DNA from 3 places in the Streptomyces sp. f51 genome. Region 2 is predicted to be linked to each of the others. Evidence: riboswitches for the same ligand, from Rfam matches in the RefSeq annotation. Region 2 holds a riboswitch; each other region holds the start of a gene.

Region 1 (10,334 bases), 5.2 Mb from region 2:
CCTCGGGCAGGGTCAGCCCGCCGTTGACCATGAGCTCGGGCGCGTACCGCACCTCGCCGTAGACGACACCGTCCTCGGCCAGGTCGAGGACGTACTCCTCGGCCGTGCGCAGCAGGCCCTCGCGGGACTGCATCACGGCGAGGGTGTGCTCGAAGGTGGCTATGTAGCGGACCAGGTCGCCGGAGTTGGCGGCCTCGTAGTACCAGTCGGCCAGTTCCCGCGGGTCCGTGGTGGGCAGGGTGTGGCCGACGGTCTCCGCGAGCTCGACCAGGGTGGCCGGGCGGAGGCCGCCGTCGAGGTGGTCGTGCAGGACCGCCTTGGGCAGGCGGCGGATCGTGTCGATGTCGATGCGGGGCGCGGTCATGTGCGGTGTTCCTCGGCAGGTGGGTCGGAGCGGGAGGTGGAGGGGTGAGCGGCCGTACGGGAGCCTGCGGGACCGTACGGAAGGGTGCGGGACCGTTCGGGCGGTCAGGTCAGCCCGCGGGCTGGAGCAGGTCCCAACGGTTGCCGTACAGGTCCTGGAAGACGGCGACCGAGCCGTACGGCTCGTGGCGGGGCTCCTCCAGGAAGGTCACGCCCGCGGCGCTCATCCGGGCGTGATCGCGGGCGAAGTCGTCGGTGTACAGGAAGAAGCCGACCCGTCCGCCGGTCTGGTCGCCGACGCGGCCGCGCTGCGCCTCGTCCTTGGCCCGGGCGAGCAGCAGCCCGGTTCCGCCGCCGCCCGTACCCGGCTCGACCACGACCCAGCGCGAGCCGTCGGGCCGCGCGGTGTCCTCGACGAGGTGGAAACCGAGGGCTTCGGTGTAGTGGCGGATGGCCTCGTCGTAGTCGTCGACGACGAGGGTGACCAGGGCGATGCGTCTCATCGGGCTCTCCAGGGTTATACGTAACACGTAGGGTACGACATTCCCCGGCACGCCTCGCGGACCGGTCGCGCTCGCCACGCCGCTCACGGCCCGGCGGCAGGAAACCGATCTTCGCCGGGCGATACGGGAACGATCCCCGCCGCCAATCGTCTACAGTTGTGTAGACGAAATCGACGAGGCAGGCGACGCAGGTGGCGTCGGCGGAGTGTGCCGCCGCGTGCCCGTGTCCGCCGTGGAAAGGGGCCACGCCCATGTCAGCCGTCCCGGGCGTCGCACCCGCGCGCGCGGCCGAGGCCCTCACGGCCCGGCCGTGAAGCGCCACGGCACCAGCGACCTCGCCGCGTCGACCGCGGTGGGGAGTCTGGTCGCGTTCGTGCTGCTGACGCTGATCGTGACCGGTCGCGAGGGCGCTCCCCTGCTCGTCGACTCCCAGCTGGCCTCCTGGTCGGTCGCGCACCGCCCGGACATGGCGCTCGCCCTGGCGCGCGGTGTGACCTACACCGGCACGGGAGCCGTCCCGTACGCCCTGGTCGTGGCGGCCGGTCTCCTCCTCGGACGGACGACGCGACAGCGGGTCGGCGCCGTGGCCGCCTGCGTGGGCGTGCTGGCGGCCGCACAGGCCCTGCGGTTCACTGTGATGTCACTGGTCGCCCGGCCGCGGCCGCCCGTGGCGGACTGGGCGACCCATGCCTCGGGCTGGTCGTTCCCGTCCGGTCACACCACCACCTCGGCCGTCACCGCGGGAGTGCTCATCTTCGCGGTGATCGCCCGCGCGCCGCAGTCCAGAAGGGCTCTGGTGCTGCTCGTCGGCTGCTGGGCCGTGCTGGTCGGCCTCTCCCGTGTCTACCTGGGCGTCCACTGGTTCTCGGACGTCGTGGGCGGCTGGCTGTTCGCCGTCTGCTGGCTGAGCCTGCTCCTGTACGTCCTCACGCGCTTCCTCCCGTCCACCTACTCCGCGATATCGGCGCCCCGTCTCCGCCCAGGCCCCACGACGGAAGAGCGCCCCGATGCACCGCAAGCAGCGCAAGCACCAGGCCATCACCCAGGTCCCGGTGAGGCCCGTGAAGCCGGCGAACCGGACGAGCCCGGCGACCCCGGCGGCCCCCAGGACCCCCGCGACCCGCACGACGTCCCTCCTCACGCTGCTCCGTAGCCACCTCGGCTGGGCGGTGAGCGGCGCCTATCTGGCCGCCGCGACCGTGCCCGCCCCGGGCCTGTGGCTGCGCCGCACCCACTGGCTCGGCGCCTCCTCGTTACCCGGAATCCCCTTCACGACGGCTCCGTTCCTGCTGTCCCTGGTCCTGTTCACGGCGGGACTGCAAGTGCCGCTGAGCGAACTGCGCGCGCTCGTCCGCCGTCCCACGGCGCTGCTGACGGGCCTCGTCCTGCACCTGGTGGCACCGCTGCTGATCATCCCGGGCGTGGCGTTCGCGCTGCGCCAGTCACCCGACAGCGACGGGGGAAGCGGGCTGGTCACGGCGATGATCCTCATCGTCGCGATGCCGGTGGCGGCCGGGGCCACGGTGTGGACCGGCAAGGGGGAAGGCTGCCAGCCGACGGCGGTGGGCCTGGTCCTGGCGTCCACCCTCGTCAGTCCGCTGACCCTCCCGGTGACACTGGCGGCCCTGTGCCCGCTGCTGCACGGCCCGTACGCGGGCTCGCTCGCGGAGGCGGCCCGTACCGCCGGCAGCGGATTCGCCCTCACGGGGGTACTGCTTCCGTGCGGCGCGGGAATCCTGTGCCGGCTGGTGCTGCCGGGCCGCCCTGCTTCCCTCCTGGTCGGCACGGCGGCTCCCGCGGCGATGCTCGCCTCACTGCTTCTGACCTACGTCAACGCGAGCGGAGCCCTCGGACCGTTCCTCGCGCACCCCGAACCGGTCCTGTTCACCGCCGCCGTGAGCGTCGCGGCCGCCGTCTGCGGACTGTCGTTCGCGCTGGGCCTGGTCACCACCCGCGCCCTGCGCCTCGACGCACCGGCGGGAGCGTCGGTCACCCTGGCCTGCGGCATGAACAACAGCAGCGCGGGCGCCGTCCTCATCACGACGACACTCCCCGACCGGCCGCACGTCCTGCTCCCGGTGCTGGCGTACAGCCTGTTGCAGAAGGCGGCCGCGGGCCGAGTGGTACGCGCGGGCCGCCACCCTCGCCGACCGTTCTCGTCACGGTCATGGGCCGGACGCCGCCATCGGACCGGCAGCCCGGCCCGTCGTGGCCCCCGATGAGCGCACCCGTCTATCTCGCGTGCTCCGCCCGCCGTGCCGCCACGACGAAGGCGTCCACCGCCGCCAGGTACGCCTCGGCGGCACGGCGGAAACCGTCGGCCTCTCGGATGTCGCGCTCGGCTGCGGCAAGGCGGGCGTATGCCTCGCCCGTGGCCCCGTGGACGGCGTTCGCCGCCGCCACCGGACCGGGGTGGCATTCCAGCGAGACGACCGCCAATGCACGCAGGAAGGGGCCGTAGGAGTCACGGAGTTGATCCCGGAGCTCAGCGAGGGAAGCCTGCCGCGCCGCCTGGTCCTCGACATCCAGATACTTGGGGATCCGGCGGTACAGAATCCCCATGTCGTTGGCCTCCTGGATGAATTCCAGCTGCGTAGCCCTGCGCGCCTCGCGTTCTCGGGCGACGTGCTCGGCCTCGGCGGTGGCCTGGGCCTGGACACGAGCGGCCTGCGCGTTGCCCTTGCTGGTGACCCAACTGGCGACCACCGCCGTGCCGGCGGTCAGTACGGCCACCCACAACGCACCGTTGTCCATGACTCGAAGTGTGTGGCACCTCTGGTCAGTTGCCTAGTGCGCGAGGAGTTGCCCAGCCCGTTCGGCCGCGGCGCGAGCCCCACGTCGTCGATGCGTCCGGGCGCGGACTCCGTGGGACTCCCGGCCTCCTCCCCGCTACGGATACACGTACGTGTTCAGCGTGTTCACCGCCGACATCGGGTTGCCCAGGTCGTAACGGTCCACGGCCAGGTAGTTGGGCTTCTTGCGGGCGGCCGGTTCGCAGAAGCGGCGGGCGCGGTCCGCGAGTTTGGTGTTGTCCGTGCTCGCGGTCCCGGACATGGTGGCGTCGCGGAAGTGGTTCATGACGAAGAGGGGCCGGAAGCCCGGCTCGGTGCGCGTGAGCGGTACGTTCGTGTCCGCGCCGTACCAGCGGCTGTAGCAGGACCAGTCGGAGGAGCCGAGGCCCGAGCCCATGGACCAGTAGTTCTCGACGGTCCACTCGCGCTGGTACATGACGCCGAAGCTGTCCCGGGTCAGTCCGGCGGACTCGTCGGAGGCGCGGCTGTGGTCGGTGAAGATGAGCAGGCGGTGCCCGGCGGCGGTCAGGTCGGCCAGCTTCGGCCAGCCGTGCTCGCGCACGCCCGTCTGATCCGGCCGGTACAGCACGTCGGACAGGCCGTTCACCCGGGCGAGCTCGGCGCGCAGGACGCCGGGATCGACGTAGTCCTCCAGGAACACGGTGACGAACTGGTCCGGGTGCTGCTTGAGGAAGTCGACCATGCGCTGGAGGTCGACCCAGAGCGCCACCGGCTTGCTGACCAGGGTGCAGCTGTCGTGGCAGAGGATCGCGCCGTCGGGCGTCTGGTGCAGGTCGAGCATGAACCCTCGCACACCGTCGGCGAGTTGCTGGTTGATGCCGCGGCTCTGATTCGGGAAGAAGTTGACGAAGGGCGGGGCGAATCCGCCGTCCACGCCGTTCGCGTAGGCGTTGTGGGCGGTCAGGAACGTGACCTGGTCCAGCGTGCGCTGGTCCTGGGCCGGCATCGGCCGGGTCTGGGGCGTGACCGGGGTGAGGTACCAGGAGGCGAGGCTGCCCGGCGAACCGATCGCCAGCTGGGCCGGGTAGTTGGAACCCGAGGGCTTGTCGGTGACGGTCAAGTAGCTGTTCGTTCCGGGGACTTTGAGTGTGTACTGGTCGGCGCCGCTCGGCGTCACCTCCCAGGCCGCGTCGGCGCTCGTACAGGCGACGGTACGGGCCTGGTCGCCCGAGCGGCCCAGACAACTGCCCGCGGTGTCGGCGCTTTCGAGCACGGAGGAGGAGCCGCTCTGGCGGAGGGTCCACTGCTGGTGGTCCTCGTTGCCCCTCGGGTTGTGCTGGACGACCGCCCCCGAACTGTCGGCGGCGTTCAGTCCCGTGACGGCGCTCTGGACGTAATAGGCGCCAGGGGCGGGGACTTCGGCGGCGCCGGCGGGCGCGGGGACGGCGAATACGGATCCCAGTACGGCGGTGGCGGCGAGCAGGGAGCGTCGGCTCGGTCTCATGGCACGTGATCCCTTCCTGTGGGGAGCATGAGCATGCCATGCAGACATACGCCGGTGGGCATCGGCGGACAGCCGGGGTACATATCGCGTCAACGGGCGTCGGTGAGGGCAGGAGCACGGGTCGCCGCAGCGTTCACGGCGTCCTGTCTACCGTCAACACGGCGCCACCGCACCGCAGTTGGCGATTCCGTGAGGTCAGGGGGCTAGCGCGTGCCGGGGTGCTCGATCCGGGTGACGAAGGCGGCGAGGTCGGCGACCACCCGTTCGGGCTGCTCCCAGTGGACGGAGTGCCCGGTCTCCGCGTAGGCGAGGAATTCGGCGCCGTGGACCGCGTCCAGAATGGTCTGCTGGTCCTCGCGCGGCAGGAACTCGTCCTGTTCACCCCAGATGACGAGCGTGGGCACCAGGATGCCGCCGAGGGTCGCGCGGAGATCGGTGTCGAGGAGACCGCGGGCGGTGTCCTTCCACACGTGCGCGGGCGGCTTCAGGTTCTCCTCGATCATCGTCTCGACGAACCCCCGGGCGATCGGCCGGGCCACCGTGTCCGCCAGGAAGTCCTCCACGAAGGCGCGCGGCACGGGATCGGACAGGGTCTCCATGGCGCTCACCAGTCCGGTGACGGCCGGTTTGTCCGCGAGAGTGCCGGGGACGCCGAGCAGCACCAGTCCGGCGATGCGGTCCGGATGGCTGCCGGCGACGATCCGGGCCGGTACGCCGCCGCTGGACGCCCCGACCAGGACGGCGCGGGGGACGTCCACGGCGTCCAGGAACGCCACCAGGTCGGCGGCGAAGTCGTCGGGCGCGTAGCCCTCCGGCGGCCGGTCGGCGTCGCCGTGCCCGCGCTGCGTGGGCGCGTAGCCGTGCAGGGACGCCGGCAGGCGCCTCAGCAGGGGCTCGAAGGACCACCAGGAGTCGGCCAGACCGTGCACGAAGACGACCGGCGTACCACTGGGGTAGCCGGCTTCGGCGTACGGGAGGGCGAGCCCTTCCCGCACCTGCGCGGACTTCAGGGAGATCACGGTCACGGCACCCTGCCTCCTTCCACCCGGCCACCGGTGTCCGGGAACCCGGGAGCGGAGCACGAGCGGCGATCACTTCCGACAGTACCGAGCGGCGGCACGCGCCGCGCTGCGAACCGGTCCGCCCGCACCGTTCGAATGAACCGGAGTACGCGCGGGCGCACGCCGGTCCTGGTCGGTGAGGACCCGCTCCCGCTCCGTCGCCGGGAACGGTTAGGGTGTCCGTCGTACCGGACACGGGGTGCCCCGTCCGAGGGCTGAGATCACACCCGTCGAACCTGAACCAGTTCGTACTGGCGGAGGGATGTCTTCCATGCCATTGGCGCATGTTTCCGGCGGGCTGCCCGCCGACGGCCGGCCCGCCGTCTTCGACGGGCGGATGCCCGCGGCACCCGGCGACCTGCGGGTGGAGGGGCACGGCATCGAGCCGGTCCCCGAGAGCAACCGGTACGGCGGCGCCGGCCGCCTGTTCACCGTGTGGTTCGCCCCGAACCTGACGATGACGGGCGTGTTCACCGGCACCATCGGGATCGCGCTCGGCCTGGACTTCACCACCGCCCTCGCGGCGGTCGTCCTCGGGACCGTGCTCGGCGCGCTGCCGACCGCCGCTCTCAGCACCTGGGGCGGACTCACCGGCACCGGCCAACTCCCGCTCGCACGGCTCGCGTTCGGCCGGGCGGTGGTCCTGCCCGGCACGCTCCAGTGGCTGTCCTCGGTCGCCTGGGACGCGTTGATCGGCCTGTTCGGGGGCGATGCGCTGGCGCGGCTGTGCGGCTGGCCGTTCTGGGTCGGCGTGCTCGTCATGATGCTGGCCCAGGGCGCTCTGGGGGTTCTCGGCTACGAGGCCATCCACCGCCTCCAGATCGTCATGACGTTCGTGCTCGCGGTCGCCTTCGCGGTGATCGCCTGGCGGATGCTCGACGGGGTCCACCCCGCGACGACCGGATCCGCGGCCGGTGCCGACCGCGCGGGCGCGTTCGTGCTCACCAGCACCATCGCCCTGAGCCTGTCGCTGTCCTGGGCGCCGTACGCGTCGGACTTCAGCCGCTATCTGCCCCGTGGCACGTCCCGCCCGAAGATGTTCTGGTGCACCCTGCTCGGGCTGGTCACGTCGTTCGTCGCCGTGCAGGTCCTCGGTCTGTGGGGTGCGTCGGTGCTGACCGACCAGACGGCTGCGGGCGTGGACGCCCTGCTGGGCGGCGGTGCCGCCGGCGCGTTCGGGCTGCTGGCGGTGGCACTGGCCGCGGTGTGCAGCAACGCGATGAACGACTACAGCGGTTCCCTCGCCCTCCAGACGCTCGGTGTCCGGATACCGCGTCCGGTGGCCGCCGCCCTGGCCGCCGCGCTCGGCTTCCCGCTGGTGCTGTGGATGCACGCCGCCGACACCACGGCGCGGTTCCAGAACGTGCTGCTGTTCGTGGGCTGTTGGATCCCCGGGTTCGTCGCGATCGTGGTCGTCGACTGGATCGCCCGCAGGCGGGAGCGCGGCGGCGCCCCGCTCGACATCGCCGCCGAGACCGCCCCGCCGCGCTCCGGACCGATCTCGCTCGTGGCGTTCGCCGGGGCGTTCGGCGCGGCCGTGCCGTTCATGGACACGAGCCTGTACGTCGGACCGGTCGCCGACGCACTGCACGGAGCCGACCTCTCCTACTACGTGGCGTTCCTCGTCGCCCTCGCCCTGTACGCACCGCTGCGGTTGCGCCGTCGCGCCTGAGGGCCACCCCGCCCGTCGCCCAGCCGGCCGGGGGCCCGTGCGCCCGCGGCCGTACCCGAGAGGAACACCTCGCATGACCACACCGCCCCGCGTCCTGACGATCGCCGGATCCGATTCCGGCGGAGGCGCAGGAATCCAGGCCGACTTGAAGACCATGCTCGCGCTGGGCGCTCACGGGATGAGCGTGCTCACCGCCGTGACGGCACAGAACTCCGTGGGCGTGCAGGGGGCTTGGGAGCTGTCCGAGGACGCGGTGCGGGCCCAGTACCGCAGTGTGGTCGACGACATCGGCGTGCAGGCCGTCAAGACGGGGATGCTCTCGTCGCCCGGACTGGTCACCGCCGTCGCCGAGTTGCTCTCCGACGTGGGCGCCCCGGTCGTCGTGGACCCGGTGAGCGTCTCCAAGCACGGGGACCGGCTGCTGGCCGACGACGCGCTCGACGCCGTACGGACCCGGCTGCTGCCGCGGGCGACGGTGGCCACCCCGAATCTCGACGAGGTCGCCCAGCTCACCGGGGTGGAGGTGAGCGACGAGGCGGGTATGCGCCGGGCCGCCGGGGTGCTGCTCTCCTTCGGCCCGCGCTGGGTACTGGTGAAGGGGGGTCATCTGCCGGGCCAGGCCGTCGATCTGCTCACCGACGGAACCGACGAGCACTGGCTGCGCGCGCCGCGTCACGACAACCGGCACACGCACGGAACGGGGTGCACGCTGGCCTCGGCCGTCGCGGTGGGACTGGCCGAGGGCCTCGCGGTACCGGAGGCCGTACGGCGGGCGAAGGCGTACGTGACCGCGGCGATCGAGGCCGGTTTCGCGCTCGGGGCCGGCATCGGTCCGGTGGACCACGGGTGGCGACTGCGCGGGACCGGCTGACCCCGGCGCGGCCCGAGGTCCGAGACCGGAAGCCCGACTCGCGTCGCCCGACGCGCGACGCCGTACTCGCGCCGCACAGCGCCCAGCCACCGACACCTGACGCGCACGCAAGGCCGGCCCCGCGCCGCGCAGCCCCCAGCTTCCGACGCCTGGCTCCCGGCGCCCGCGCCTACCCTCCCCGCGCCCGACTCCACGCTCCCCGCGCCCGATGCCAGGCACCCGATTCCACGCTCCCGGCACCCGTTCCGCGGACCGGCGCAGCTCCTGGCCCGGACGCTGAACACCCCGGCCCCTCCCGTGCGTACTGATCGGCACAGCGACAGTCGTCTGCTCTCCCGTCAGGTACGCGGACAGGCAGATCCGGATCCAAGGAGCACACCATGAAGGCGACCGCGCAGATCGGCGTCACAGGGCTCGCGGTGATGGGCCGCAACCTGGCCCGCAACTTCGCCCGGAACGGCTACACCGTCGCCGTCCACAACCGCACCCCCGCGCGCACGAAGGCACTGGTCGAGGAGTTCGGCCACGAGGGGGCCTTCGTCGCGGCCGAGACGGCCGAGGACTTCGTGGCGGCGCTGGAACGCCCCCGCCGCCTCATGATCATGGTGCAGGCGGGTGCGGCCACCGACGCCGTCATCGAGGAGTTCGCCCCGCTGCTCGAAGACGGCGACATGATCATCGACGGGGGCAACGCCCACTTCTCCGACACCCGCCGCCGTGAGCAGTCGCTGCGCGAGCGCGGCATCCACTTCGTCGGCGCGGGGGTGTCCGGCGGCGAGGAGGGCGCCCTCAACGGACCGAGCATCATGCCCGGCGGCTCCCCGGAGTCGTACGCCTCGCTGGGCCCGATGTTCGAGTCGATCAGCGCCAAGGTGGACGGCGAGCCCTGTGCCACGCACATCGGCACCGATGGCGCCGGTCACTTCGTCAAGATGGTGCACAACGGCATCGAGTACGCCGACATGCAGCTGATCGGCGAGGCCTACGACCTGCTCCGCCGCGTCGGGGGCTACACCCCGCCGCAGATCGCGGAGATCTTCCGGCGCTGGAACAAGGGCCGCCTCGACTCGTACCTGATCGAGATCACCGCCGAGGTCCTGGCCCACACGGACGCCTCCACCGGGCAGCCGTTCGTCGACATCGTGGTGGACGCCGCGGGGCAGAAGGGCACCGGCCGCTGGACCGTGCAGACCGCCCTGGACCTGGGCTCCCCGGTCACCGCCATCGCGCAGGCGACCTTCGCCCGCGCCGCCTCCAGCCAGGACGGGCTGCGCGCCGCCTACCGCGGACTTCCCGGCGGCACGCACTGGGACCTGACGGGAACCGAGGCCGAGCGCTTCACCAGCCAGGTGGAACACGCCCTGTACGCCTCGAAGCTGATCGCCTACGACCAGGGCTGGAAGATGATCCTGGACGCGGCCGCCGAGTACGGCTGGGACATCGACCTCGGCGAGGTCGCGAAGATCTGGCGCGGCGGCTGCATCATCCGCGCCGCGTTCCTCGACCGGATCCGCGCCGCGTACGCCGTCGACCCGGGCCTGGTCAGTCTGCTGTCCGACGCGGGCTTCGCCACCGAGATCAAGGACGCCCAGGTCCCGTGGCGCGAG
Region 2 (10,334 bases):
GCGGGGGCGCGCCCTCGGGCTGAAGCCGTACGGCGACGTGGGTGCCGCGGAAGGTGCGGGCGGCGACCGTGCAGCGCAGCCCGTCCGCGGCGGCCGTGAGCCGTACCCCGGCGGGCCGTACGAGGAGCGTGCCGGGCCCCTGGGCGGCACCCTCGGGCACCGGGACCCTGCCCCAGGGGGTGTCGGCCGCCGTCTCGCCCACCGTCGCCTCGACCACGTTGTCGAAGCCGAGGAACCGGGCCACGAAGGCGTCCGCGGGACGCTGCCACACGTCGAGGGGCGTACCGGACTGGGCGATCCGCCCGTCCCGCATCACCACCACCCGGTCGGCGAGCGCGAAGGCCTCACCCTGGTCGTGCGTGACGGCGAGCACCGTCGTCCCCAACTCGCCGAAGAGCTGACGGAGTTCGACGACGAGCCGTTCGCGCAGGGAGCGGTCCAGCTGGCCGAGGGGTTCGTCGAGCATCAGCAGCCGCGGGCGCGGCGCCAGGGCGCGGGCCAGCGCGACGCGCTGCTGTTCACCTCCGGAGAGCGAGGCGACGGCACGGTCCCGGGCTCCGGGCAGACCGACGAGATCGAGCAACTCCCCGACCCTGGCCGCCTGTCCGTTCCTCGGCGTGCCCTGCATCCGCAGCCCGAAGGCGACGTTGCCGCCGACGTCCCGCTGCGGGAAGAGCTGGTGGTCCTGGAACATCAGGCCGACGCCCCGCCGGTGCGCGGGAACGCGTTCCTGGTCGCGTCCGTCCAGCAGCACCCGGCCCGCGTCCAGGGGCTGAAGACCGGCCACCGTCCGCAGCAGGGTGGACTTGCCGCTGCCGCTGGGCCCGAGCACGCACACGATCTCGTGCTCGGCGACCTCCAGGTCGACGGCGTCGAGCACGGCCTGTCCGCCGAAGCGTACGGTCGCGCCCTGAAGGCTCAGCAGCATCTAGAACTCCCCGGTCCGGTCGGTCCGTACCCGCTCCAACAGCAGCAGCGACACCGCGCAGACCACCATGAGGATCGTCGAAAGGGCCATCGCCTGGCCGTAGTTGAGATCGCCGGCCCGTCCGAGCAGCCGGGCCACGGCGACCGGCAGCGTCGGGTTGTCGGGCCGCGCGATGAAGACGGTGGCGCCGAACTCCCCGAGCGAGACGGCGAAGGCGAAGCCCGCCGCGATCAGCAGGGCGCGCCGCACCATCGGCAGATCGACCTCGCGCCACACCCGCCAGGGCGACGCCCCGAGGACGGCCGCGGCCTCCCGCAGCCGCCCGTCCACCGCGCGCAGCACGGGCAGCATGGTCCGTACGACGAAGGGCACGCCCACCAGGGCCTGCGCCAGCGGCACCAGGATCCAGCTCGCGCGCAGGTCGAGCGGCGGCTTGTCCAGGGCGATCAGGAATCCGAAGCCGACCGTCACGGCGGAGACGCCGAGCGGCAGCATCAGCAGCGCGTCGAAGCCCCGCATCAGACGCCCGGCCCGCCGGGTGAGGGCGGCGGCGGCCAGGCCGCCGATGAGCACGGCGATGGCGGTGGCGGCGAGCGCGTACTCCAGCGAGTTGCCGACCGCCTCGATGGGGGCGACGAGGAAGACGCTTCCGTCGTCGTGGGCCAGGGCCCGGTAGTAGCCGAACCCGGGGGCGCCGAGGGAGCGCTGCACGAGGACGGCGAGCGGCAGCACCAGCAGGACCGCGATGCTCGCCAGCACGCCCGCGAGCAGGGCCCACTGTCCGGCGCCGCGCGGGCGGCGCGCGGTGGTGCCGGGGGCGACCAGGCGCAGGGCCGTCTCCCGTCGGCGTACGGTCGCCGCGTGCACGGCGAGGATCGCGCCGACCGCCACGAACTGGACGATCGTGAGGACCGCCGCCGTGGTGAGGTCGAAGATCTCGGAGGTCTGCCGGTAGATCTCGACCTCCAGGGTCGAGAAGGTGGGGCCGCCGAGGATCTGCACCACACCGAACGAGGTGAAGGTGAAGAGGAAGACCATGAGGGCGGCGGCGGCCACGGCGGGTCCGAGCGCCGGCAGCGTCACCTTGCGCCAGGCGGCGAGGCGTGAGGCGCCGAGCATGCGCGCGGCGTCCTCCTGGCGCGGGTCGAGCTGCGACCAGAGCCCGCCGACGGTCCGTACGACGACCGCGTAGTTGAAGAAGACGTGCGCGAGCAGGATCGCCCACACCGTGGTGTCCAGCCGTACGCCCCACAGTTCGTCGAGCAGTCCGCCGCGGCCGACCAGCGCGAGGAACGCGGTGCCGACGACCACGGTCGGCAGCACGAAGGGCACCGTCACCACGGCCCGCAGAACCTGCTTGCCCCTGAAATCGAAGCGCGCGAAGACATACGCGCCGGGGAGCGCGACCAGCAGCGTGAGCGCCGTCGAGGCGAGCGCCTGCCAGGTGGTGAACCACAGCACGTGCCGGATGTCGGACCGGGTCGCGACCTCCCAGATCCGGCCGAGCCGCCAGCCGCCGTCCCCGTGGAGGCCGCGCGAGACGATCGCCGCGACGGGATAGGCGAAGAACACCGCGAAGAACGCGACGGGCAGCGCCATGAGCGCGAACCGTGCCGCGTTCCCCGCGCGGTCCCGGCGCGGAGCCCGCCCGGCGCCGGGCCGCCCGGCGGCTCCGCCCGGCCCCGCCGGTGCGCCGGACCCGGCCGGTGCGCCGGACCCCGCCGGCCGGCCGGCCTTCGCCTTCGCGTCGGCTACTTCAGTACGAGCGAGGTCCACGACTTGACCCACTGGTCGCGGTCGGCGGCGATCTTCGCGGGCGTCAGGGTCTCGGGATCCTTGGCCTGCGGACCGTACTGCGTGAACTCGGCGGGCACCCGCGCGCCCTCACGGACCGGGTAGACGAACATGTTGAGCGGCATGTCCTCCTGGAACTCCTTGGTGAGCAGGAAGTCCAGGAACGCCTTGCCGCCCTTGGCGTTCGCGGCGTGGCTGAGCAGACCCGCGTACTCCACCTGCCGGAAACAGGTGCCGTCCGCGACCCCGGTGGGGGCGGTGGCGGGCTTGGGGTCGCCGTAGATGACCTCGGCGGGGGGCGAGGAGGCGTACGAGACCACGAGCGGCCGGTCGGCCTTGGCCTTCTTGCCGCCCGCGGACCCCGAGAACTCGTCGTTGTACGCCTGCTCCCAGCCGTCCACGACCTTCACGCCGTTGGCCTTGAGCTTCTTCCAGTAGCTCTCCCAGCCCCCGTCGCCGTAGTGCGCGGCGGACCCGAGCAGGAAGCCGAGGCCGGGCGAGGAGGTGGCGGCGTTCTCCGTGACGAGGAGGTTCTTGTACGCGGGCTTGACGAGGTCGTCGAAGGACCGCGGCGGCGTCAGCTTGTGCCGGGCGAACCACGCCTTGTCGTAGTTGACGCAGATGTCGCCCGTGTCGATGGGGGTGACCCGGTGCTTGTCCTGGTCGATCCGGTACGCCGGCTCGACCTGGTCCGTGCCCCTGGCCGTGTACGGCTGGAAGATCCCGTTGTCGAGCGCGCGGGAGAGCAGGGTGTTGTCGACGCCGAAGAAGACATCGCCCTGGGGGTTGTCCTTGGTCAGGACGGCCTTGTTCACGGCCTGCCCCGCGTCGCCGTCCTTGAGGACGCGGACCTTGTAGCCGGACTGCTTCTCGAAGTCCGCCAGGACGCTCTTCGACACGGCCCACGAGTCATGGCTGACCAGCGTGACCGTCTTCGAGTCGCCCGAGCCCGCGGCGCCGGACGAGCCGCACGCGGACAGCGCGGGCAGGGCGACGAGCCCGAGGCCGGCGGCCATGACGGCGAACCTTCTGCCGCCGCTGACGGTGGTGGTGATGCTCACTGATTCCTCCTGGGTGACCAGGAAGAGACGCGGCCCTGCCCGGGACCTCTGACGGTTCCCGGGCAGGGCGCAACAGCTTGAGTAACGACCGAACTTCCTACCCAGAATGACCTGGGCAAGGTTCAGAGGGTCTGCGGTCTGTCCCGCACTCTCAGCGCTGTGGCGCTCCCCTGTCGGAATATGAAGATGTCGGACGGTGCCGTCACCGGACGGTGAACCGTCCGGCCGCGGCGGCGCCGGACCCCGCGACAGGCGGGGGACCGACTCGGTTCAGCCTACCGCTCGGTCGCGGCGAGCTGACCACACGCTCCGTCGATCTCCTGGCCCCGGGTGTCCCGGACGGTCACGGTGACGCCGTGGGCCGCGATGGCCTCGACGAACGCCTTCTCGTCCTCGGGCCGCGAGGCGGTCCACTTCGAGCCCGGGGTCGGGTTCAGCGGGATGAGGTTGACATGCACGGGCTTGCCCTTGAGCATCCGTCCGAGCCGGTCACCACGCCACGCCTGGTCGTTGATGTCGCGGATCAGGGCGTACTCGATGGACAGACGGCGCCCGGACCTGTCCGCGTACCCCCAGCCCGCGTCCAGCACCTCGCGCACCTGCCACCGCGTGTTCACGGGGACGAGGGTGTCGCGCAGTTCGTCGTCCGGGGCGTGCAGCGAGATCGCGAGCCGGCACTTGAAGCCCTCGTCCGAGAACCGGTTGATCGCGGGAACCAGGCCGACCGTCGAGACGGTGATACCGCGCTGCGACAGCCCCAGCCCGTCCGGCTCCGGGTCGGTGAGGGCACGGATCGCGCCGACCACCCGCTTGTAGTTGGCGAGCGGCTCGCCCATCCCCATGAAGACGATGTTGCTCAGCCGCGCGGGGCCCCCGGGGATCTCGCCGTCGCGCAGCGCGCGCATCCCGTCGACGATCTGGTGCACGATCTCGCCGGTCGACAGGTTCCGGTCGAGGCCCGCCTGTCCGGTGGCGCAGAACGGGCAGTTCATCCCGCAGCCGGCCTGCGAGCTGATGCACATGGTGACCCGGTCCGGGTAGCGCATCAGCACGGACTCGACGAGCGTGCCGTCGAACAGCCGCCACAGGGTCTTGCGGGTGGTGTCCTGGTCGGTCGACAGGTGCCGCACGACCGTCATCAGCTCGGGAAGCAGCGCTTCCTGGAGCTTGCCGCGCGAGGCGGCCGGGATGTCCGTCCACTCGGCGGGGTCGTGCGCGTACCGGGCGAAGTAGTGCTGCGAGAGCTGCTTGGCACGAAACGGCTTCTCACCGATCGCGGCAACCGCCTCTTTGCGCTCGGCGGGCGTGAGATCGGCAAGGTGCCGCGGCGGCTTCTTGGCTCCGCGCGGCGCGACAAAAGTGAGTTCTCCGGGCTTCGGCATAACCCTTCCAGTGTCGCAGATCAACAGCACCGGCCCGGGCCGGTGCCGGTTGGGGGCGCTTCCGTGGACCCACGCCCGTCCCATCTGCCCGTGTTCCAGACCGCATTGACACCTGTCGATACAGACGTTGCGTCTCGAGGCGGCATTCGTCAACATAGAAGGATGTCGAAGCAGGAAGTCGTGACGCCTGGACAGGGCGGCCGTTCCGACGGCTGCCGTCCCGGCGGGATCCGCGTCGCCCCGATGACGGCCGAGCACGCGGACGAGGTCCTGGCCATCTACCGGCACGACATCGAGGAGGGCGACTCCACCTTCGAGACCACGGCTCCGTCGTGGGAGAAGTTCGACGGGGCCAAGGTTTCGCAGCATCGCTATGTCGCCTTGGAGACTCTGAAGACTCCGGACGCCACGGACGCCCCCGGCAGCGTGCTCGGCTGGGTCGCCGCGGCGCGGGTCTCGGACCGCCGCGCGTACGCCGGTGTCGTCGAGCACTCCGTGTACGTACGTCCGGACGCGCGCGGCCGGGGCATCGGCCGCACCCTCCTGGACACCTTCATCGCCTCGACCGAGGCCGCGGGCATCTGGACCATCCAGTCGGGCGTCTTCCCCGAGAACACCGGCAGCCTCGCCCTGCACAGAGCCGCGGGATTCCGGGTCATCGGCACGCGCGAACGCATCGGCCGGCGTCACGGCACCTGGCGCGACGTCGTCCTGATCGAACGCCGGAGTCCGGTGGCCTCGTGACCGGGCCCCGGAGTCCCGCCGGATCCCGCTACGCGCCCGGCGGGCGGAAGGAGACCTGCCGCCGGGCCGCCTCGTCGATCTCGTCCGGGGTGAGAAGCGGCGTTGCCCGGGTGTGCAGCGCGCCGCTCGCCTTGACGCTGAGACTGACGGCGGCCATGGAGACCGCGTCGGGGAAGTCGAGGACACACACGAAGTCGTCCTCCCCGAAGGAGAAGTACATGGCCTCGACACTCCCGCCGAGGCCCGCGACGACCTGTTCGACGGCGGCGCGACGGCCGCTCGCGCCTTCCTTGAGCAAGCCCTTCGCGCCCTCGGGCGTGTAGCGGGCCTGGATGAGGAACTTCGGCATCGGGTGCTCCCTGCCCGTGACATGTGCGGTACGCGGATGACCTTCCCGCTGCCGCACCGGCCACCGATCGGCGAGCGGAGGATTCACCCGCACGGCTCCCGCGACCACCGGGGCGCCCCGGGCGGGCCCGAACGGCCGATGCCGCCGGGCCGCCCGGGCACGTATCACCGGTTACGCGAACTGGCCGGGCCGGTAGTCGCCCGCGGGCTGCTGGATCATCACGTTCGCGCGGTTGAAGGCGTTGATGAGCGCGATGCAGCACACCAGCGCGGCGAGCTGCGCCTCGTCGTAGTGCTTGGCGGCGTTCGCCCAGCACTCGTCGGTGACGCCACCGGCCGCGTCGGCGATCCGGGTGGCCTGCTCCGTCAGCTCCAGGGCGGCGCGCTCGGCGTCGGTGAACACGGTCGCCTCCCTCCAGGCCGCGACCAGGTTGAGGCGCACGGAGGTCTCCCCCGCGGCCTCGGCGTCCTTGCTGTGCATGTCGGTGCAGAACCCGCAGCCGTTGATCTGGCTGGCTCGGAGCTTCACCAGTTCCTGGGTCGCGTGCGGCAGCGTCGAGTCCGCGAGCGGCCTGCCCGCGGCGACGATGTGCTTCATGACCTTGGCCGCCACCGGGTCGGCGAAGAGGCTGAGACGAGCTTCCATGGTGCGCTCCCTGGGTCGTTGTCGTGGCTACACCTGGATGACGGAACGGCCCGGCGGGATGTGACCGGCCCGGATGTGACCTGCGTCTCCTCCGGGGGGAGCAGGGGGAGGCGCCCCTCCGGGAAGGAGAACGGACACACTCCGGATGCTGTCGGGACCTCCCACCAGGGCCTAGAATCGAATATGTGTCCGAAAAAGTGTCCCGCCTACAGCACCTGCGCAGCGTCCGCGCCTGGCTGCTCTGGCAACTGCGCCGCACCGACGACACCATCGCCGAGCTGGAGCGCCAGGAGGTCGCCGCCACCCGTGCGGCCCATACGTCTCCCCCGGCGCCGCGCGGCTGGAAGCTCGCGATGCACCGGGCGGCCGGTGGCGGTACGAGCGCGGGCCCGGACGCCGTCCACACGGACGACTGCGGCCTGGCGGGGAAGAACACGAAGCCGCTCGCCCGTGAGCAGGCCCTGCGGGCGATCACCGAAGACGGCGTCACGGCATGCCCGTACTGCCGCCCCGACACGGATCTGGGTGTCCTGTGAACCACGAACACATCCCCACCGCGCCCATCGTCGTCGGCCGCCCGGCCGCCGCCGGAGGCCGTCGCGTGACGATCGGCGGGCGGAGCGCCGGCATCGCCCACAGCGACGCCGACGTGGTCGAGTTCCTGCGCCGCGCGGGCCTGCCCGACGCGTGGGACCACCTGGACGACCCGCAGTGGGTGGAGTGGCAGGGCGGCGGACCCCGCACCTACGACACCACCCCTCCGGGTCACGGGGATCACGGTGAGGTGATCGGATGACCCGAAGGGGTGGTGTCGTGGCGGTGCCTCGCGGATACGAGGGTCGTAAGCGCGTGCGGAAAAACGATCAGCCGGATCCGACGAAGAGGACCAGCAGCAGCCAGACGACCGGAGCCGTCGGGAGCAGGGAGTCCAGCCGGTCCATGATGCCGCCGTGGCCCGGCAGCAGCGTGCCCATGTCCTTGATGCCCAGGTCCCGCTTGATCATGGACTCGCCGAGGTCACCGAGCGTGGCGCTGGCCGCGACCGCGAGGCCGAGGACCAGACCCTGCCACCAGGTGCCGTCGTCGATCAGGTACTGCATGCACAGCGCACCCGCCACCATCGCGAACGAGACCGCTCCGAACAGACCCTCGCGGGTCTTTCCGGGGCTGATCCGCGGGGCCAGCTTGTGCTTGCCGAAGCGCCAGCCGATGGCGTACGCCCCGGTGTCGCTGACGACCGTCAGGAGCAGGAAGGTCAGCACGCGGCTCGGGCCGTCGTCGGCCGTGAGCATCATGGCCACGAAGGTCGCCAGGAACGGCACGTAGAAGGCCGCGAAGACCCCCGCCGTGACGTCCTTGAGATAGCCCTCGGGCGGTTCCGTCATCCGCCAGACCAGGACGGCGAGCGCGGTGAGCGCCATGGCCACCCAGGCACCCTCGGCGCCGCGCACGTATCCGGCGACGACCATGGCGGCCCCGCCGACCGCGAGCGGGACGAGGGGCGCCTTGATGCCCTTGCGCTCCTCCAGCCGCGAGGTGAGCTCCCAGAGCCCCACCACCACGGCGACCGCCACCACGCCCACGAAGACGGCCTTGACGACGAACAGCGACGCGACGATCACCGCGCCGAGACCGACGCCCACTCCTATGGCCGCGCCCAGGTCGCGGCCCGCACTCTTCTTCTGCGGTGCGGGGGCGGGCTCGGGTGCGGTGCTGGGCATGGGCTCCTGCGGGCTCTGCGGGTAGTGCGGCGAAACCCCGTAGGGAACCGCCGGCGAGTCGTTGCGGACCGAGGGGCCGCTCAGCCGAGCGGCCCCCCTGTCGTCATCCTGGTCTCCGCCATGTGCGGGTACGTCGGGCGCGGTGGGCATGGGCCGAGTGTGCTGCGCGTCATGCGCATCGTACGTGGGACCCGCCGGGGCCGCCCCCTGGGCAGGCCCCTGCTCGGACGGCCCCCAGTACCCGGCTTGTGGCGGCGCTCCCCAGGAAGAGTCGTTCATCAGACCTCGAGCAGCTCCGCTTCCTTGTGCTTCAGGAGCTCGTCCACCTGGGCGACGTACTTCGCCGTGGTGTCGTCGAGTTCCTTCTCCGCACGGCGGACCTCGTCCTCGCCGGACTCCTTGTCCTTGACGAGCTTGTCGAGAGCGTCCTTGGCCTTGCGGCGCACGGCGCGGATCGAGACCTTGGCGTCCTCGCCCTTGGTCCGCGCGACCTTGATGTAGTCCTTGCGGCGCTCTTCCGTCAGCTCGGGGAACGTCACCCGGATGATGTTGCCGTCGTTGCTGGGGTTGACGCCCAGGTCGGAGTCACGGATCGCCTGCTCGATGTTGCGCAGAGCGCTCTTGTCGAACGGGGTCACCACGGCCATGCGCGGCTCCGGGACGGAGAACGAGGCCAGCTGGTTGATCGGCGTCAGCGCGCCGTAGTAGTCGGCCACGATCTTGTTGAACATCGCCGGGTGCGCACGGCCGGTGCGGATCGCGGCGAAGTCCTCCTTGGCGACCACGACGGCCTTCTCCATCTTCTCCTCGGCCTCGAGGAGGGTCTCTTCGATCACCACTTGCTCCTGCGTGTCTTGAGTAGGCCCGGCAACTGATTCCTCGTCGGGTCGGCGGCCGGCTGCGTCGCGTCTTGTTCCTGCACGGTTCCGGACCGGCAGGACATTGTCCATCCCCCGGTCGGGGTGCGTCCTGGACCGGAAGGCAACCCGGTCCCGGGCGTTCCCCGTCAGACCCGGCCGCTCTGGTCGCCCACGAGTGTGCCGATCTTCTCACCCTTGACGGCCCGCGCGATATTGCCCTCCGCCAGGAGCTCGAAGACCAGGATCGGCAGCTTGTTGTCCCGGCACAGCGTGATGGCCGTCATGTCGGCGACCTTGAGATCCCGGGTGATGACCTCGCCGTAGCTGAGCGCGTCGAACTTGACCGCCTCGGGGTTGGTCTTCGGGTCGGAGTCGTAGACACCGTCCACGCCGTTCTTGCCCATGAGGAGCGCCTCGGCGTCGATCTCCAGGGCCCGCTGGGCGGCGGTGGTGTCGGTGGAGAAGTACGGCATGCCCATACCGGCGCCGAAGATGACCACACGGCCCTTCTCCAGGTGCCGTACGCCGCGCAGCGGGATGTACGGCTCCGCGACCTGGCCCATGGTGATGGCGGTCTGGACGCGGCTGTCGATGCCCTCCTTCTCCAGGAAGTCCTGGAGGGCGAGGCAGTTCATGACCGTGCCGAGCATGCCCATGTAGTCGGAGCGCGCCCGGTCCATGCCGCGCTGCTGGAGTTCGGCCCCGCGGAAGAAGTTGCCGCCGCCGATGACGACGGCGATCTGGGCTCCGCCGCGCACGACGGCCGCGATCTCGCGGGCGATCTTGTGCACCACGTCGGGGTCGACGCCCAGTCCGCCGCCACCGGCGAACGCCTCGCCGGAAAGCTTCA
Region 3 (10,334 bases), 1.8 Mb from region 2:
CTGCGACCAGGCAGTCCGAACCGGTGCAGATGCGGCGCGATCGTGGTGGAGGGGTCGATGACTCAGGGGGCCGGTCAGGGACCCGAGGTGGTGCGGACGGCGACGTTGCGCGACTTCCGGGTGCCGGGGTACGTCCATGAGACCGGTCCGTATGCGCAGAACACGCCTCACGGCGAGGGCGCAGGACCCGTCGGGGAGACCGAGCGGTACGCGTCGGGAGAATCCTCCCCGTACGCGTCCGTGGACGCTCCCCCGGAGTTCCCCGGAGAGTTCTCCGAGGGATACACGCCCACGCAGCGCGATCTCCCGGTCATCAACCGGGGCGACACCCAGCAGGTCGTCCTCGACCCCGCCGGGGCGCCCGCCCCGGCGCCCGGCGCCGGACCCGGCCCGCTGTACGTCGTCGGAGACGTCCACGGCTATCTCGACCAGCTCCTCGCCGCGCTCCGGGCCAAGGGCCTCGTCGACGCCGCGGGCAGCTGGTCGGCCGGCACCGCACGCCTGTGGTTCCTCGGCGACTTCACCGACCGCGGCCCTGACGGCATCGGCGTCATCGACCTCGTGATGCGGCTGTCCGCCGAGGCGGCCGCGGCCGGCGGGTACTGCAAGGCCCTCATGGGCAACCACGAGCTGCTGCTGCTCGGCGCCAAGCGCTTCGGCGACACGCCCGTCAGCTCCGGTGCGGGCACCGCCACCTTCCAGGCCGCCTGGCTGCTCAACGGCGGCCAGAAGACGGACATGGACCGCCTCCAGGACCACCACCTCCAGTGGATGGCCCGCCTCGACGCCATGGAACTGGTCGACGGACACCTTCTGGTGCACTCCGACACCACCGCCTACCTCGACTACGGCGACTCCATCGAAGCGGTCAACGACACCGTCCGCGAGACCCTCACGCGCAACGACGCCGAGGACTGCTGGGACCTCTTCCGCAAGTTCACCCGGCGTTTCGCCTTCCGCGACGACGGCGCCGACGCGGTCCGCGAACTGCTCGGCGCCTACGGCGGCGCCCGCATCGTCCACGGTCACAGCCCCATTCCCTACCTCCTGGGCGAGGTGGTCCCGGAGGACGGCGAGTCCGGAGCGGGCCCCGTCATCGAAGGACCGCACGTCTACGCCGACGGCCTGGCCATCGCGATGGACGGCGGAGTGACCATGGCCGGAAAGCTGCTGGTCCAGCAACTTCCGCTGGATATCTGAGCGTTCGGCGGCCAGGCGGCCGGCGGGCGGACCATTCCGGGCGGGGGCCAATTTCTGGAAACCCCCTGTCACGGCGTGCCGTCGCCGCTCTACCATCGGCTTATCCGTAGCAGGCTCCCCTCCGTTTCTGCCCGACGGCTCGTCAGCGTGCGAGCCACCAGCCCTACGGAGCATCGGGGGATGCAGATGAACAGCGTTCCGCAGCACCTGCTGAGCGAGGACCGCCAGGAATACGAGCGGATCCTCGATGAGGCGCTGCGCTCCGCACCACACCGCCCGGAACTCGCCGCTGTCGGCCAGCGGCTCAACCTCGAACAACTGCGCACCATGGCGCTCAACGCCACGGCCCTCATCACGACGGCCGCGTCGGACGAGTACGCGCACTATGTGAAGATCCGCAGCGAACTGCGCCGCCCGGCGCGGTCCGCCCCGGCACTGAGCGAGGAAACCGGCTCCGCCGAGCCGGACACGACCGCCATGGGTCTCGCCGCCACCGTCGGAGAGGTCACCGAGACCGCCGGTGCCGGCGCGGTCGCCGTCGTCGCGGTGCTCGCCCCGGTCCTGGCCGGGACGGCAGCGGTGATATTCCTGCTCGTGGGCTATGTCCTGAGGATGCTCGACCCCGAGCCGGCCATCGCCAGAACCCTTCTGACCACCGGTTGGGTCTTCGGCGCGGTCACGGCGGCCGCCATTCTGGTCGCCGCGGCCGGACTACTGCTGACCGCGCTGCGCAACGGCTCGTCCTCCCTGCGGGCCGGAGCGGGCGACGAGCTGACCCAGCAGGTCAACCGGGCCAAGGACGCCTGGCGTGACGCCCTGCTGGAGCGCGGCATCCTGCCGTTCCTCCGGGAAGCCCTCGCGGACCCGGGCTCGGCGGCACTGGGCCGTCCCGCTCCGGCCCCCAGCCGCATACCCCACCTCGGGTACGACCGGCCGGGATTCAGCAGCCCCGACGGCGGACCCGCGGCGGGCCCGCGCCCGAGCTTCTCCAGCCCTGACTTCACCAGCCCGGACTTCGGGGGACCGGAACACCAGCCCGAGTGACCCGGCCGGCCGACGGCCGGGTCCGAGGCAGGAGAGGGCCCGCGCGGGCGCGCGGGCCCACACACCGCTGCCGGTGCGGCGTTGCCCGCACCACACCGCCCCGCGGTGGCGCTGCGGTCGCCCCGCGGGAGTCCTCCACCGTCCTTCGGCCAAGGGCTGGTCTCAGACAATGCCCAGCCGCCGCGCCTCCTTCATCCACGAGGGGAACTCGGACAGCAGCCGGTCGTACAGCTCCGGATCCGGTACGTCGCTGATGTCGTCGACCGCGAAGAAGCCCACGTTGTCCACGCGCCGGCCCGGCAGGGTGTCGAACCGCTCCAGCACGCCGTAGTTGGAGCGCCCCAGCCCGACGAACTGCCAGAAGACCGGCTCCTCCACCGCCTCCCGCAGTTCCGTCTCGATCTCCTTGTTGCGGTAGACACCGCCGTCGGAGAAGAAGAGCACCAGCGTGGGATCGGCGGCCGGGTGCTCACGGACATAGGTGCGGACCTCGGCAATCACCTTCTGCTCCTCGTTCTGGATGCCGACCGCCCGCATGTCCACCTGCCCCGGCAGCAGGCCCTTCTTCGGCTTCTTCCGCCGGAACAGGGTCAGCTCACCGACCCGGACATGAAGCTCCAGCCAGTCCGGCAGGTCCCCCAGGGCGAGGTCCGGAAGCCGGGCCGGATTCGACGCGAAGGTCCACGCCTGCATCTCCCCGTCGTCGTCCAGCTGGGCCGCCACGGCGGCCATCCGCTCCACCACGTCGGCCACGACACCCTTGGAGTACAGGAACGACATCGACCCGGAAGCGTCCAGGACCAGGATGACGCGGGCTCTGACGCCCACGGCTCCGTGCTTGCGCAGACTGACCGCCACCTGCTCCTTGCGCAGGGAGAGCCGCTTGCGCATGTCCAGGGGCAACCGCTCCTCCCCCTTCACGAGCCGAGGAGCCGAGCCGACGCCCGGGGCGGGGGCCGGAGGAGCCGGGGGGAGTGGAGACACCGGGACGGACGGGGGAGCCGACGGGGGTGCCGGGGGGACGGGCGCGGTCGGGGGCGAAGGCACGTGCGGGGGCGCGGGCGGGGGTGCCGGTGAGGTGGCTCCGGCGGCCGCTCCCCTCTGCTCCGCGCTCCCGGAGCCGCCCGGCTCCTCGTCGACGCTGATCCCGAAGTCGGTGGCCAGGCCGGCGAGTCCGGAGGCGTACCCCTGGCCCACCGCGCGGAACTTCCACTGATCTCCGCGCAGATACAGCTCGCCGCCGATGAAGGCCGTCTCCGTCGTCGCCTCCATGTCGAAGAACGCCAGCTCCTCCCCGGTCCCGGCGTCGAACAGCCTCAGTCGCAGACCCGACAGCTCACCGAAGGTGCCCCCGTCGGCGGAGGCGCCCAGGACCACCCGCTGGATCTCGGGCTCCAGGCCACGCAGATCCACCTCGACGGTGTCCGTCGTCTCCTCGCCCTCCCGCCGCTTGCCCGAGTGACGCACGGCCCCGGAGACGTGCCGGGGCTGGTTGTAGAAGACGAAGTCACCGTCGTCGCGCACCCGTCCGTCCGCGCGGAGCAGCAGGGCCGAGGCGTCGGCGTCCGGCGCTCCGGGGCCTCCGGACCAGCCGAGTACGACCCGCACCTGCCGTGCGGCAACGGGAAGGTTGGCGCCCTTGCTCATCGATGTCGGTGTCATGGGCCCAGTCTCCCCGCAGAAGCCGCCGGTGGATCCGACCGATACGCGGGCGGGTGAGAAGAGGCCGCCGCGTCCGTCGCGGCCCGCACGAACGCGCGCAGGCGCTCGCTTGTGTTGCTCTCCCTCCACACCAGTCCCCGTTCGATCGGCCGCGCGTCGTGGAGGGGGACGTAGGCGACATCGGGCCGTGGGTAGTACTGCCGGGAGTGTTCCCCGACCGGGAGGACGCCCCGGCCCATCGCGACCAGCGTCAGCATCTCGGAGAACGACCCGCCGACCGGCCCCTTGGGCACGGGCCGGCCCGAGGGGGTGTGATCCGGCGTTCGGTCGCGTTTGAACCCCACCGAGGTCACCTCGGGGTACTGCACCACGGGGTGTTCGGCGAGCACCTCGAGGGACAGCCGCTCCTCGCCGGCCAGCGGATGACCTGCCGCGACGGCCAGGACCCGGCTCTCCCGCAACAGCGCGGGACCACAGGCCATGCCGTCGAACGGGAACGAGGCGAGCAGCACGTCGATCGAGCCGTCCAGCAGACTCGCCCGCGAGTTGGACAGCTGGACCTCCCGCACCTCGACCCGGCAGTCGGGATGCCGCTCGCCGAACAGGCCGACCGCTCTGAGGAGTGCGGGCGCGGTCCATTCACCGAGGAAGGCGGCCCGCAGCTCTCCCGTGATCCCCCGGCCGGCGTCGGCCGCCCTTCGCAGCGCCTCCTCCATCCCGGCGACCAGGGGCGCCAGATCGTCCGCGAGCTGCCGGCCGACCGGGGTGAGCCGGACGGAACGGCTGGTGCGTTCGAACAGCAGGCCGCCCACTTGGCGCTCCAGTGCCTTGATCACCTGGCTGACCCGTCCGGTCGTGATCCGCAGGCGCTCGGCGGTGCGGCCGAAGTGCAGTTCCTCGGCCAGCGTCAGAAAGGTCTCGGTCTCCAGTCGCTCCAGCATGAATCCCCCGTCGTTAAATCTGGCTCAACAGTCGTGCAGCGATCACGTCTTGATGGCGTCCGCCCCGCGGCGGATCGTAGAAGGCGTCCGCACAGCCCGCGGGAAGGAACCGGGCGCGGCCGTGCCGACGTGATCGACCCGCCCTGCTCAGCGCGTGGCTCCCGCCACGCCGTCGACCTGGAGACGACATGACCACCGTGCGCGTGAAGGCCTTCGACCACCTGGTCCTCAACGTCCAGGACGTCGAACGGTCCCTGGCCTTCTACATCGGACTGCTCGGCCTGGAACCCGTACGCGTCGCCGAATGGCGGCGCGGCCAGGCCCCGTTCCCGTCGGTGAGGATCACCGCGGAGACCATCATCGACCTCGTGGCCCATGCCCCCGAGGGGTCCAACGTCGACCACATCTGTCTCACCGTGGAACCGCTGGACTGGGACCAGGTCATCGCGTCGGGAACCTTCACCGTGCTCGAAGGGCCCGTGCAGCGGTTCGGCGCGCGAGGCAGTGCCACCTCGGTCTACGTCCGGGACCCGGACGGCAACACCGTCGAACTGCGCTGGTACCCGCAGGACGTCACGCCGTGACCGTGACGAGGGCGACGGGCCCGCTCCGTGACCGGGTCGAGGGCGGCGGTCCGGGTCCCCGTCCCGGACCGCGCCCCCGTGGGGTGGCTCAGTCGGCCAGCGGCAGATACACGCGGTTGCCCGCCTCCGCGAACTCCCGGGACTTCTGGAGCATGCCCTCGGAGATCTCCTCGGCGGAGGCGCCGTCGGCCACGTCACCGCCGAACCGCTCGTTGATGTTCTGACTGATCTTCATCGAGCAGAACTTCGGCCCGCACATGGAGCAGAAGTGGGCCGTCTTGGCGGGTTCGGCCGGCAGCGTCCGGTCGTGGAACTCCCGCGCCGTGTCCGGATCGAGGGCCAGATTGAACTGGTCCTCCCACCGGAACTCGAAGCGGGCGTCGGAGAGCGCGTCATCCCATTCCTGCGCACCCGGGTGCCCCTTGGCGAGGTCGGCTGCGTGGGCGGCGATCTTGTAGGTGATGACGCCGGTCTTGACGTCGTCTCGATCGGGCAGGCCCAAGTGCTCCTTGGGCGTGACATAGCAGAGCATGGCCGTGCCCCACCAGGCGATCATCGCGGCACCGATGCCGGAAGTGATGTGGTCGTACGCCGGCGCGACGTCCGTCGTCAGCGGGCCGAGGGTATAGAACGGAGCTTCATCACAGATCTCCTGCTGAAGGTCGATGTTCTCCTTGATCTTGTGCATCGGGACATGGCCCGGGCCTTCGATCATCGTCTGAACCTGAAAACGCTTCGCGACCGTGTTGAGTTCCCCGAGCGTCCTCAACTCCGCGAATTGCGCCGCGTCGTTGGCGTCCGCGATGGAACCAGGCCGCAGCCCGTCTCCCAGCGAGTAGGTGACGTCGTACGCGGCGAGGATCTCGCAGAGCTCCTCGAAGTTCTCGTACAGGAACGACTCCTTGTGGTGCGCCAGGCACCAGGCCGCCATGATCGATCCGCCGCGCGAGACGATGCCTGTCTTGCGGTTCGCGGTGAGCGGCACGTACGCCAGGCGCACGCCCGCGTGGACCGTCATGTAGTCCACGCCCTGCTCGGCCTGCTCGACGACCGTGTCCTTGTAGATCTCCCAGGTCAGCTCCTCGGCACGGCCGTCGACCTTCTCCAGTGCCTGATAGAGCGGCACGGTCCCGATGGGAACGGGGGAGTTGCGCAGCACCCACTCGCGTGTGGTGTGGATGTTGCGGCCGGTGGACAGGTCCATGACCGTGTCGGCGCCCCAGCGGGTCGCCCAGGTCATCTTCTCGACCTCCTCCTCGATGGAGGACGTCACCGCGGAATTGCCGATGTTGGCGTTGACCTTCACGAGGAACCGCTTGCCGATGATCATGGGCTCGATCTCGGGGTGGTTGACGTTCACCGGCAGCACCGCCCGGCCCGCGGCGATCTCCTCCCGTACGACCTCGGGGTCGACGTTCTCCCGGACCGCCACGAACTCCATCTCGGGCGTGATCTCGCCGCGCCGCGCGTAGGCGAGCTGGGTGACCGCCTGCCCGGCACGTCCCCGGCGGGGCTGACGCGGCCGGCCGGGGAAGACCGCGTCGAGGTTGCGCAGCCCTCCCCGTGGGGCCGTGTGCTTGATCCCGTCGTCCTCGGGGCGGACGGGACGGCCCGCGTACTCCTCGGTGTCTCCACGGGCGATGATCCAGTTCTCACGCAGTGGCGGCAGCCCCCTGCGCACATCGGTGTCGACGGTCGGATCGGTGTACGGGCCGGAAGTGTCGTACAACGTCACGGACTGCCCGTTGGTGAGGTGCACCTGGCGAACCGGCACCCGCAGATCGGGGCGTGTGCCCCCGACGTACGCCTTGTGCCAGCCGATGGAGCGCTTGTCCTCGCCGTTCTCGGACGACGGGGGGACCCCGTCCGTCCGGTTGAAGGCAGGCGTGCGTACATCCTTGTCGGTCATGAGACCTACTCCCTACGCCGGCATTACCCGGTAACAGGTTCAGCGGTCGACGCAGCGGCTTCCGATCGCCGATGTTTCATGTGAAACATCGCGAAGACGGAGGTCAGCGCCCTCTCAGCCCGGTGCTCCGAGCTCCCGCGTGTGCAAAGGTGCCTCCACGCTAGCGTCATGTTTGGCGCGGTGAACAGAGGGCCCTTGACGTTCTTGCGATGATCGGGCGGTGACGACCAGCCGCCAGCACCCGTTCTCTCCGTCCGAGCCACCGCGCCGTTCCGGCTCCGACGGCGGCCGTGGGCAGGGCCGCGGCAACGGACCCGAGCATGAGCACGGGCCGGGGCACGGGCATGAACAGGGGCACGGGCACGGGCCCGAGAGCGACCATCACGGGTCCGGCGACGGCCACGGTCCTGGTCCGCGCCGCGGGCGGGACGAGCTCCCGAGCGCCGGGCACGGGCATTCCCACAGCCACGGTCCGGCAGCACCCGTCTCCCAGCGTCTGCGCAAGGTCATCGCCGCGGTGCTCATCCCCTTCGCGGCCGCGGTCGCGGTGGGACTGGTGGTGCTGTGGCCCGGCGGCGCTCCGGCCCACGAGCGCACCGGTGTCGGCTTCGACCGGCAGACCCAGCAGGCGACCGTCACCAGGATCGACCGGGTGGACTGCAAGTCCGTGAACGCCTCCTCGGGGGCCCAGGTCGGCGACACCTCCGCCGCCGGGGGCTCCGCGGCCCAGCGCCCGGCGGCGGGGGACTGCAAGAAGGCGACGGTCCGGATCGACACCGGAAAGGACACGGGCCGCACGTTCACCGAGATCGTCCAGCCGGATCAGTCACGGCAGTTGCACCAGAGCGAGAAGGTCGTCGTCGCGTACGAGCCCTCCGCCCCCAAGGACCTCCAGTACTCGGTCACGGACGCGAACCGGAAGCTGCCCCTGACGCTGCTCTCCGTGATCTTCGCGCTGGTCGTGGTGGTGATCGGGCGGATGCGCGGCGTCATGGCGCTGGTCGCCCTGGCCATCAGCTTCATGATCCTGAACTTCTTCATCCTGCCCGCGATCCTCCAGGGCTCGAACCCGCTGCTCGTGGCGGTCGTGGGGTCCAGCGCCATCATGCTGATCGCGCTCTACATGTGTCATGGTCTGTCGGCCCGGACGTCCGTGGCCGTGGTCGGCACCCTGCTCTCCCTGGTGCTGATCGGCCTGCTCGGCTCCGTCTTCATCGACTGGGCCGTGCTGACCGGCAACACCGACGACAGCACCGGCCTGATCCACGGCCTGTACCCGTCCATCGACATGAGCGGCCTGCTGCTGGCCGGCGTCATCATCGGTTCACTCGGTGTCCTGGACGACGTGACAGTGACGCAGACCTCCGCGGTCTGGGAACTGCACGAGGCGAACCCCACGATGGGCTGGCGCGGTCTGTACCGCGCGGGCATCCGTATCGGCCGCGACCACATCGCGTCCGTCGTCAACACACTCGTCCTGGCCTACGCCGGCGCCGCGCTGCCGCTGCTGCTGCTCTTCTCGATCGCGCAGAGCAGCGTGGGCACCGTCGCCAACAGCGAGCTGGTCGCCGAGGAGATCGTGCGCACGCTGGTCGGTTCGATCGGTCTGGTGGCCGCCGTACCGGTGACGACGGCGCTCGCCGCCCTGGTGGTCGCCGCGGACCGCGACGGGGGCGCGAGCGTCCCCGCTCAGACCGCGGCGGCCAGGCCCCCGGCACGCGCCGGCAAGGGACGTCGTCGCAAGCACTGACCGCCCGAGGAAAGTGCTGAAACCATCCTGCGTCGGCGGGCCTTGCGAGGAAGCGTTACGCCGCTCCGGGCCGGCCCCGGTGTCAGCCCGCGCTCTGTTCCTCGGTGAGGATGCGGTCGAGCACCGCGTCGAGCGATGAGTCGAATCCTTCGAGGGAGCGTTCCTGCCCGAGCGGCACGAGGCGGTCCGTGCGGTCGAGGAAGGCTACGAGCGGCGCGGTCCCGGACCGGAACAGCGCGTGATCGCCACCGACCTGAAGCCGGATCAGCACCTCCCCGAGCGCCTCGGGGTCGGCCGGAGCGATGTGCACATCGCCGTCACCGCAGGGCCTGCCCACTCCGTCGATCAGCAGTTCCCGCCCGAACACCCAGGTCACAGGCGCGTCGCCGGGCAAATGGAAGGTCAACCGCACGGCGTACGGATCACAGGTCTCGTATCGCAGTTCGACGGGAATGCGGAAGGACAGCTCCTCGGACACGAGGAAGCTCATCATGACCTCTGCCTGCACCGACTCGCGCATCGCCTACCCCGTCGTTTGCCGTCCACCGGCCAGGATTCATCCCACCCGACACTGCTGGAAATATTGCTCAACGTGCATGCTGGATTACAAGGAGTGAGTTTTCAGATACTGATAGAGAAGGCGAGTGTTCCTAGCAGCCGTCCGACCTCACCGTGCAGCCTCCGTGCCGCGGGCATCAGGCGGTCACCCTGGTGGGACGGAAGGGAGAAGGCCACAGCGGCGGCCGAACCGCCCGCGGTGACTGGGATCGCCGCGCAGACCGTGCCCAGCGCGTACTCCTGCCGCTCGACCACCGGTTCCATCCGGCCGGTCCGTTCCAGGCGCCGCAGCAGCCGGTCCTCGTCACGCACCGTGTACGGGGTGAGCGCCCGCACCGGGTAGCGGTCGAGGTGGTCACGCCGTGACTTGTCGTCGAGCTGGGCGAGCAGACACTGGCCGACCGCGTGGGCGTGCCCGGTCTCACGGAAGTCGGCCCACTCCTGGACCGCCGGGTTCGCCGGGCTGTCGACGACGCACAGGACCTCGATCTCGCCCTCGCGGTAGACCGCGTAGTACATGGGGGCGCCGATCATGTCGCGCCAGTGCGCGAGGGTGTCCCGTACCGCGCCGCGACGTTTCTGCCGGGCTCCGCTGGTGCTCAGCCGCTCGGCGGCCTCGCCGAGGAAGAACAGCCCGCTGTCACGGCGCAGATAGCCTTCGTGGACCAGCGTGCGCAGCAGGTGGT

Evidence for each region. A riboswitch is a leader RNA that binds a small molecule or an ion and turns the genes downstream of it on or off. The one in region 2 is predicted to bind thiamine pyrophosphate.
Region 1: another riboswitch for thiamine pyrophosphate. It lies ahead of WJM95_RS01345 (cytosine permease); the one in region 2 lies ahead of WJM95_RS24115 (thiamine ABC transporter substrate-binding protein).
Region 3: another riboswitch for thiamine pyrophosphate. It lies ahead of thiC (phosphomethylpyrimidine synthase ThiC); the one in region 2 lies ahead of WJM95_RS24115 (thiamine ABC transporter substrate-binding protein).

What each region holds. Positions count from the first base shown of each region.
Region 1 covers NZ_CP149798.1:291,977-302,310, forward strand. The annotation lists gene WJM95_RS01310 (adenosine deaminase) at 1-364, opposite strand, end outside; gene WJM95_RS01315 (VOC family protein) at 474-866, opposite strand; gene WJM95_RS01320 (phosphatase PAP2 family protein) at 1,177-2,019, shown strand; gene WJM95_RS01325 (sodium-dependent transporter) at 2,036-3,088, shown strand; gene WJM95_RS01330 (hypothetical protein) at 3,099-3,620, opposite strand; gene WJM95_RS01335 (phospholipase) at 3,756-5,123, opposite strand; gene WJM95_RS01340 (alpha/beta hydrolase) at 5,327-6,148, opposite strand; TPP riboswitch at 6,370-6,464, shown strand; gene WJM95_RS01345 (cytosine permease) at 6,456-7,856, shown strand; gene thiD (bifunctional hydroxymethylpyrimidine kinase/phosphomethylpyrimidine kinase) at 7,930-8,727, shown strand; gene gndA (NADP-dependent phosphogluconate dehydrogenase) at 9,108-10,334, shown strand, end outside.
Region 2 covers NZ_CP149798.1:5,495,485-5,505,818, reverse strand. The annotation lists gene WJM95_RS24125 (ABC transporter ATP-binding protein) at 1-928, opposite strand, end outside; gene WJM95_RS24120 (iron ABC transporter permease) at 929-2,527, opposite strand; gene WJM95_RS24115 (thiamine ABC transporter substrate-binding protein) at 2,680-3,738, opposite strand; TPP riboswitch at 3,860-3,965, opposite strand; gene rlmN (23S rRNA (adenine(2503)-C(2))-methyltransferase RlmN) at 4,059-5,165, opposite strand; gene WJM95_RS24105 (N-acetyltransferase family protein) at 5,409-5,909, shown strand; gene WJM95_RS24100 (GYD domain-containing protein) at 5,938-6,258, opposite strand; gene WJM95_RS24095 (carboxymuconolactone decarboxylase family protein) at 6,430-6,903, opposite strand; gene WJM95_RS24090 (DUF6233 domain-containing protein) at 7,089-7,439, shown strand; gene WJM95_RS24085 (hypothetical protein) at 7,436-7,699, shown strand; gene WJM95_RS24080 (phosphatidate cytidylyltransferase) at 7,767-8,903, opposite strand; gene frr (ribosome recycling factor) at 8,903-9,460, opposite strand; gene pyrH (UMP kinase) at 9,631-10,334, opposite strand, start outside.
Region 3 covers NZ_CP149798.1:3,655,559-3,665,892, forward strand. The annotation lists gene WJM95_RS15990 (metallophosphoesterase) at 58-1,200, shown strand; gene WJM95_RS15995 (hypothetical protein) at 1,381-2,244, shown strand; gene WJM95_RS16000 (VWA domain-containing protein) at 2,407-3,906, opposite strand; gene WJM95_RS16005 (LysR substrate-binding domain-containing protein) at 3,903-4,847, opposite strand; gene WJM95_RS16010 (VOC family protein) at 5,036-5,431, shown strand; gene thiC (phosphomethylpyrimidine synthase ThiC) at 5,520-7,340, opposite strand; TPP riboswitch at 7,333-7,489, opposite strand; gene WJM95_RS16020 (YibE/F family protein) at 7,561-9,090, shown strand; gene WJM95_RS16025 (SsgA family sporulation/cell division regulator) at 9,173-9,610, opposite strand; gene WJM95_RS16030 (helix-turn-helix domain-containing protein) at 9,712-10,334, opposite strand, start outside.